2 regions of the Variovorax sp. GW531-E2 genome follow, and region 1 is predicted to be linked to the other one. Evidence: riboswitches for the same ligand, from Rfam matches in the RefSeq annotation. Region 1 holds a riboswitch; the other holds the start of a gene.
The links. Region 1 has a riboswitch for cobalamin ahead of AC07XP_RS11030 (TonB-dependent receptor domain-containing protein). Riboswitches for the same ligand answer to the same signal wherever they lie in the genome.

Region 1 (3,400 bases):
TGCCGTCGACTGCAATGAGGATTTTCATGGCTTTCCTTCTACGACTGTGAACAAGTGCCGCATAGGATGGCACAGGAAAGCCACGGGGTGTTTGATATGCCTCAGCCCCGCAGGCCCTTCCAGAGCATGTAGGCGGCCAGCAGGTAGAGGATGCTCGCGAACACGCGCTTGAGCTTCTTCACCGGCAGGCTGTGCGCGGCCCTGGCGCCCAGCGGCGCGGTGAACACGCTGCAGGCCGCGATCACCACGAGCGCGGGCAGCCAGATGTAGCCGAAGGCGCCGGCCGGCAGGCCCTGCACCGACTGCCCGCTGAGCACATAGCCCAGCACGTTGGCCACCGCAATGGGAAAGCCCAGCGCCGCACTGGTCGCCACCGCGTTGTGGATCGCCACGTTGCACCACGTCATGAACGGCACGCTGATGAAGCCGCCGCCCGCGCCCACCAGGCCCGAGATGAAGCCGATGGTGCCGCCCGCCGCGAGCTGGCCGCCGGTGCCGGGCATCTGGCGCGTGGGCTTGGGCTTCTTGTCGAGGAACATCTGCGTGGCCGAGAAGCCCACGAACAGCGCGAAGAAGATGGCCAGCGCCGTGCCCTTGAGCAGCGCGAACACGCCCAGGCTGCCCGCAAGGCTGCCGATGACGATGCCGGGGGCCAGGCGCTGCACGATGTCCCAGCGCACCGCGCCGCGCTTGTGGTGCGCGCGCACGCTGGACACCGACGTGAAGATGATCGTCGCCATCGAGGTCGCGATCGCCATCTTCACCGCCAGGTCGGCCGGCACGCCGCGCTGGCCCATGATGATCGTGATGAACGGCACCATCAGCATGCCGCCGCCGATGCCCAGCAGGCCGGCGAGGAAACCGGTGCCCAGGCCGAGCGCGGCGAGTTCGGCGATCAGGAGCGGGTCGAGCAGGGCAGCGAGGTTCACGGGAGGATGGGGAAAGAACGAGCGGCTGAAAAAGCAACGGCCCCGTGCGGTGAAGCAGGGGGCCGTGGCGGGAAAAGGTGTCTGCAGATGGTGTGCCGGACCCGCATCCTGAACCAGGGTTCAGGTGGGCGAGGGCAGCAGGACTTCGGGTTCATCTGACGCGAGATGATCACGCCCGTCAAGCGATGTACCAAGCCCGGCTCCGGAGAGCATTGGAACAAGGAAATATTAAGCCCGACACGTCTGCAGACAAAACGGATTTTACGCCCCGGATGTGCCGGGCCGCGTGCCCTCAGAGCAAATGTCCATCGCCTGCCAGGGCCTGATCGAGTCTCTGAATGAGCTGGGCGGCCTTCGGGTCGGTGTCGGTGGCGGTTTCTTCCGTGCTGCTGGCCGCGACGGGGGCCGGTGCGGCGGCAGCAGCGGCCTGCTGGGCCGCGAGATCGAAAGCCAGGTTCAGCGAGGCGAGCACGGCGATGCGGTCGCGTGCCTTCACCTTGCCTGCGTCGCGGATCTTGCACATGGCCGCGTCCACGCGGTCGACGGCCTCGCGCAGTTGCGCTTCGCCGCCGTCGGGACAGCCGAGCAAATAGCTCTGGCCCATGATCTGTACTTCAATCTGCTTCATGCGTGATGGGAATCTTCGGAAGGGGGTTCGGCCGGCAGCCGTTCGAGCAGGGCATCGAGGCGGGTGCGGGCCGCGGCGAGCCGCGACTTCAGGCCGTCGCGTTCACGCGTGAGCGCATCGACCTGTTCCTGCAGCAGCGCGTTGGTGCGCTGCACCTCTTCGTGACGCACGAGCAGGCGTTCCACACGCTCGGCGATCTGGTCGATGGGGCTGGAGGCGGGCATGGTTGGCGATTGTAGTTTCCCGGGAATTCGGAACATCCGGCGCACCGCGCGGGGCGCGCACCGGACGTGGCCGAGATTCTGGGGCCTGCGCCGCCTGCGATCAAACCCGGTGTGGTGCGTCCGCCCCGTGGGCCTAAAATCTCGCCCGTTGGTGCTCGCGGCGTGGTTCGCACGGCGCAGTTCAACGGGAAGCAGGAGTGGACGCCCCCCGGGGCCGAAGCCGCCTGCGCTGCCCCCGCAACGGTCAAGCAGACGACGCCGCAACGCGTCACCCCTTTCCATCCAGCCACTGGGCGCCCTGAAACAGGTGCCTGGGAAGGCGGCAAAGGGTCGATCTGCCAGCCCGGATACCGGCCAACAAGGCGGCTGCCGCATCGGCAGCCATGACGCCCATGGCGCCGGCGGGGAAGCCGGCCAGGGCATAGAAGTTCGTTCGGTTCACCCCATGATTTCCTGTGTTTCCCTCTTCAGCGGCCGCGCCAGCGTGCGCCGCAACCGTCCCGCGTGCCTGCCGCTGACGATCGCCCTGGCCTCGGCCTTCGGCGGCCTGGCCCTGGTGCCGCTGGCCGCGCAGGCGCAAGTTGCAGCGGCAGCACCTGGCACGCTCGACGAGACCGTCGTCACCGCCAACCGCACGCCGCAGGCGCTGTCGGACCTGGTGGGCGATGTCTCCATCGTCGACCGCAAGACCATCGAACGCAGCGGCGCCACCGGCGTGGCCGACGTGCTGGCGCGCCTGCCGGGCATGGAGATCTCGCGCAGCGGCGGCGTGGGCAACGCCACCAGCGTGTTCATCCGCGGCGCCGAATCGCGCTTCACTGCGGTCTACCTCGATGGCGTGCGCATCGATTCGCAATCGACCGGCGGCGCCGGTTGGGAAGGCATTCCGCTCGCGCAGATCGACCGCATCGAAGTGCTGCGCGGCCCGGCCGCCGCGGTGTACGGCTCGGACGCCGTGGGCGGCGTGATCCAGCTCTTCACCAAGCGCGGCGAGGAGGGCGTGTCGCCCTACGCCGGCATCGGCTTCGGCAGCCACGGCCTGCGCCGGATCGAAGGCGGCGTGAGCGGCAAGTCGGGCCTGCTCGACTACTCGTTCGGCGTGGCGCACGAGGAAAGCAAGGGCTTCAACATCCAGCCGATCGCCAAGCGCACGCCCTCGAAGGACGGCTTCACCAACCCCGACCGCGATGGCTACCGCAGCACCTCGGGCAACCTGAAGCTGGGTTTCCAGATCACGCCCGACCAGCGCATCGACGCCACCTTGCTCACCAGCAACACCGAGGCGGCCTACGACCCGTCGGTGAGCTTTCGCACCAGGCCGCCGATCACCTTCCGCAACGACGTGTCGACCAACGAACTGCGCACCGCCGGCCTGACCTGGTCGGCCAAGTGGAACGACATCTACAGCACCCGCCTGCAGGTGACCGATTCGCAGACCGTCTACAAGACCCAGCCCTCGTTCTATCGCACCGAGACCCGCCTGCGCGGCTACCTGTTCCAGAACGAATTCCGCTTCGGCGCGCACCTGGTGACCGCCACGCTCGAGCGCCGCGAGGACGCGCTCGAAAACGCGCCGACCACCTCGGCCAAGCTGTTCTCGCGCGACCGCTCGCAGAACG
Region 2 (3,400 bases), on a different contig from region 1:
CGTTGCGCTGGGTGGTGTTGGGCCCGGTGCGCGAGCGCGTGCAGGCGCGTTACCCGGCGCTGCTGCAGTCACGGCCCGAGTCCTCGGGCTTGCTGGTCGGCGTGCGCGGATGGCTGGGGCCCTGGCTGGGCGCGAGCCTGGGGATGCTGCTGTGCCTGCTGGTGCCGGTGATCAACGGCGTGCTGCTGTTCCTGCTGCTCGCCTACCTCAACGTGCGCTTCCTGCTGGCGCCCGCGCTCGCCGGCATCGCGAACGGCGAGGAGCGCATGCAGGTCGTGCGTCGCCAGCGCGGTGCGATGGTGGCGTTCGGCGTTCTGATCCTGCTGCTGGCGCTCGTGCCGGTGGTGAATCTACTGCTGCCCGCCTTGCTGGGCGCAGGCACCTGCCACCTCGGCTGCCGAGGTATGGAGGCACAGCGCCGGGCTGACACCGACGCCTTGACCGACGCTTCGGCCAGCGCTCAAAGGTCCTCGATCACCAGCGTGCGATAACGCTCGGCGATCGAGTAGGGCACGGTACGCACCAGTTCCATCACGCGCTCGGCGATGGCGCCGTCCTTGGTGCGGATCAGCAGGCCCGTGTGGCCTTCGTGGGCCAGCTGGATGAAGGCGCGCACCGTGTCGCCGTCGGTGCCGGCGGAGGGCAGGGGGCTGTGCGAGGCATGCACGGTCGGCGCGATTTCCGCCAGGACGGTTTCGGCCGGTATCAGGTAGACCTCGTCGCCGCTCACGATGCCTTTCGCGATCAGCCCGTGGCCGATGCGGCTGGCGTCTTCGACGCTCGGAAACATCACCAGGGAGTAACCGGTCGGGTAGAACGCGCCACCGAAGGCGGCGCGCATGTTGGGTTCAAGCGTGAAATGTTTCATGCTGACTCCTTGTTCTGATGCAACTCCCCACCCCTAACATTAGGCCGCGCGGCGTCCATGCACTGTAGGAGAAGCCCTAGTACTGACAACCGCGCCAGCCCCTTGCCCGTTCAAAGGCGGGTTCATTCCCTGTTTCATTTCTGACCGTCATGCCTTCGCCGAGAGACATCGCACTCACCGTCCACGAACTGGAAGAAGGGGAGTTCTACTGGGTGCTGATGGAGGCCGTGGACGGCTCGCCCGGCGACTCCACCCATGTGTACGTGCCGCTCGAAGCCGCCCACGAGCCCTACGCCACGTATTCGAACGCGCTGGTGGCCGGCGTGGCGGTGCTGCGGCGGCTGTTCGGGCCCGACGGCAAACCCGTCTGACGGGGCCCGCAAGGGCGCCGCCGCAGGGCGCTCCCTATAATCCCGGCGGTTGGAAACATTGGTTCACACCGGTGTCGTCCAACACCCCACGGTTCGAAGGTGCCCTGCACGACCAGTCACAGGATTGGCGGCGGGGTTAAACGGGAAGCAGGTGCGAGGCGTCGTTTTTTCGAACGACCCTTCCATTCCTGCGCTGCCCCCGCAACGGTCAGCGGACATCGACACCCTCAGGCCCCGGCGATCTTTCGCTGGGGCAGCCACTGCGCTTCGGCGTGGGAAGGCGAGGGCTTCGGCGCCGAGGTGCATGCATTGCACCCCGACGCACTCCGCGAGCCCGGATACCGGCCTTCGCAACCGCCTTCGGATGCTGCGGGAGTGCGTGTCCGGGCCTGCCGCTTTTCCCTCGCGCGAAACGGCACCGCCCCTCGTCTCTTCTCCCTTGGCGTCCGCGATCGGTCAGGAGCCTGCGGGGACGCAGGCTGGAGGAGAAGTCGGATGAATCGCATTGCATCGCCGCCGCGCGATCGCTCGGGCCCGCCCCTGCAACGGGCGCGCCTTTCGGGTCTTTCAGGTCTTTCGCTGGGGCTTGGCCTCGCTTGCGGGCCCGCCCTGGCCCAATCGGGCGACACAACCGGTCGCCCCAGCCTCACGCCCGTGCAGGTCGAAGCCAGCCGCCACACGCCGCTGGCCCTGGACGAACCCACGCAGACCGGCAGCCGCCTGGGCCTCACGCCACTCGAAACGCCGGCCAGCATCGAGGTGCTCACCGGCGACGCGATCCGCGCGCGCGGCGACGTGTCGGTGGTCGAGGCCGCGAGCCGCGCCACCGGCATCACGGGCTCGCCCGCGCCGGGCAATGGCGGCTCGTCGCTGTCGGCGCGCGGCTTCAACGGCCACGGCTCGGTGATGCAGTTGTACGACGGCACGCGCCTGTATGTGGGCGCGGGCACCGTCACCTTCCCGTTCGACACCTGGTCGACCGACCGCATCGAGGTGCTGCGCGGCGCCGCCTCGGTGATGTTCGGCGAGGGCGCCATCGGCGGCGCGATCAACGTGGTGCCCAAGAAGCCCACGCGCGGCCCGATCCGCAACGAGGCGCTCGTGAGCGGGGGCTCCGACGCCACGCGCCAGGTCGCCTTCGGCAGCGGCGGGGCGATCAACGACATGCTGTCGTACCGCTTCGACATCAGCCACCGCAGGACCGACGGCTTCATGCGGCGCGGCGAGGCCGAGAGCCTGGCGGTGGGCGGCGCGGTGCGGCTCGATGTGTCGCCGCGGCTGCAGTTCACGCTCTCGCACGACGAGGGCCGCCAGACGCCGCAGCGCTACTTCGGCGTGCCGCTCATCAACGGCCGCGTGAGCAGCCTGAACCGCGAACAGAACTACAACCTCGACGACGCCGAGGTCAAGTACCGCGACCGCTGGACCCGCCTCGATGCGCAGTGGACGCCCAACGACGCCGTCACCGTGCGCAACCAGCTCTATCGCCTGGACAGCAAGCGCCACTGGCGCGACAGCGAAACCTACACCTACAGCGCCACCACGAACCGCGTGACGCGCGGCGACTACCTGGAGATCGGCCACGACCAGGAACAGATCGGCAACCGCACCGACGCCACCTTCAAGCACGCGCTGTTCGGCCTGAAGAACCAGGTGCTGGTGGGCTTCGATGTGAACCGCATCGACTTCCTGAATTCGAGCGACACGCCCTACGGCGGGCGCTCGGTGGTCGATGCCTTCGTCTTCAACCCCGGCACCTACGCTTCGCCCACTCCCTACCTGCCGCGCTACAAGACCAAGACCCGCACCTACGCCTTCTTCGCCGAAGATAAGCTGGCCTTCAACGAGCACTGGTCGGTGGTCGGCAGCCTGCGCTGGGACCACGCGAAGATCGTGCGCACCGATCCGCAGAACCGCGCCCCGCGCCTGGACAAGACCTTCGAGTACGCCACGGGCCGCCTGGGCGTGGTCTACGCGCCCGACGCCGCGCAGTCGTTCTATGCGCAGGTGGCGCGCGCAGCCGATCCGCTCACCGGGCTCATCAGCACCTCGACCACGCAGGTGCCGTTCGAGCTCAGCGTCGGCAAGCAGGTCGAGGTGGGCTACAAGCGCCAGCTGGCCGAGGGCCGTGGCGCGTGGAGCGTGGCCGCCTACCGCATCG

Region 2: it holds a riboswitch for cobalamin, as region 1 does, so the genes downstream of both, AC07XP_RS01170 (TonB-dependent receptor) here and AC07XP_RS11030 (TonB-dependent receptor domain-containing protein) in region 1, are expected to answer to the same signal.

The regions. Positions count from the first base shown of each region.
Region 1 is NZ_JBWKXQ010000013.1:102,743-106,142, forward strand. Features, by position in the region: gene AC07XP_RS11010 (universal stress protein) at 1-28, opposite strand, end outside; gene AC07XP_RS11015 (sulfite exporter TauE/SafE family protein) at 102-929, opposite strand; gene AC07XP_RS11020 (cell division protein ZapA) at 1,222-1,557, opposite strand; gene AC07XP_RS11025 (hypothetical protein) at 1,554-1,781, opposite strand; cobalamin riboswitch at 1,915-2,154, shown strand; gene AC07XP_RS11030 (TonB-dependent receptor domain-containing protein) at 2,227-3,400, shown strand, end outside.
Region 2 is NZ_JBWKXQ010000001.1:289,766-293,165, forward strand. Features, by position in the region: gene AC07XP_RS01155 (EI24 domain-containing protein) at 1-491, shown strand, start outside; gene AC07XP_RS01160 (hypothetical protein) at 461-868, opposite strand; gene AC07XP_RS01165 (hypothetical protein) at 1,018-1,239, shown strand; cobalamin riboswitch at 1,321-1,603, shown strand; gene AC07XP_RS01170 (TonB-dependent receptor) at 1,894-3,400, shown strand, end outside.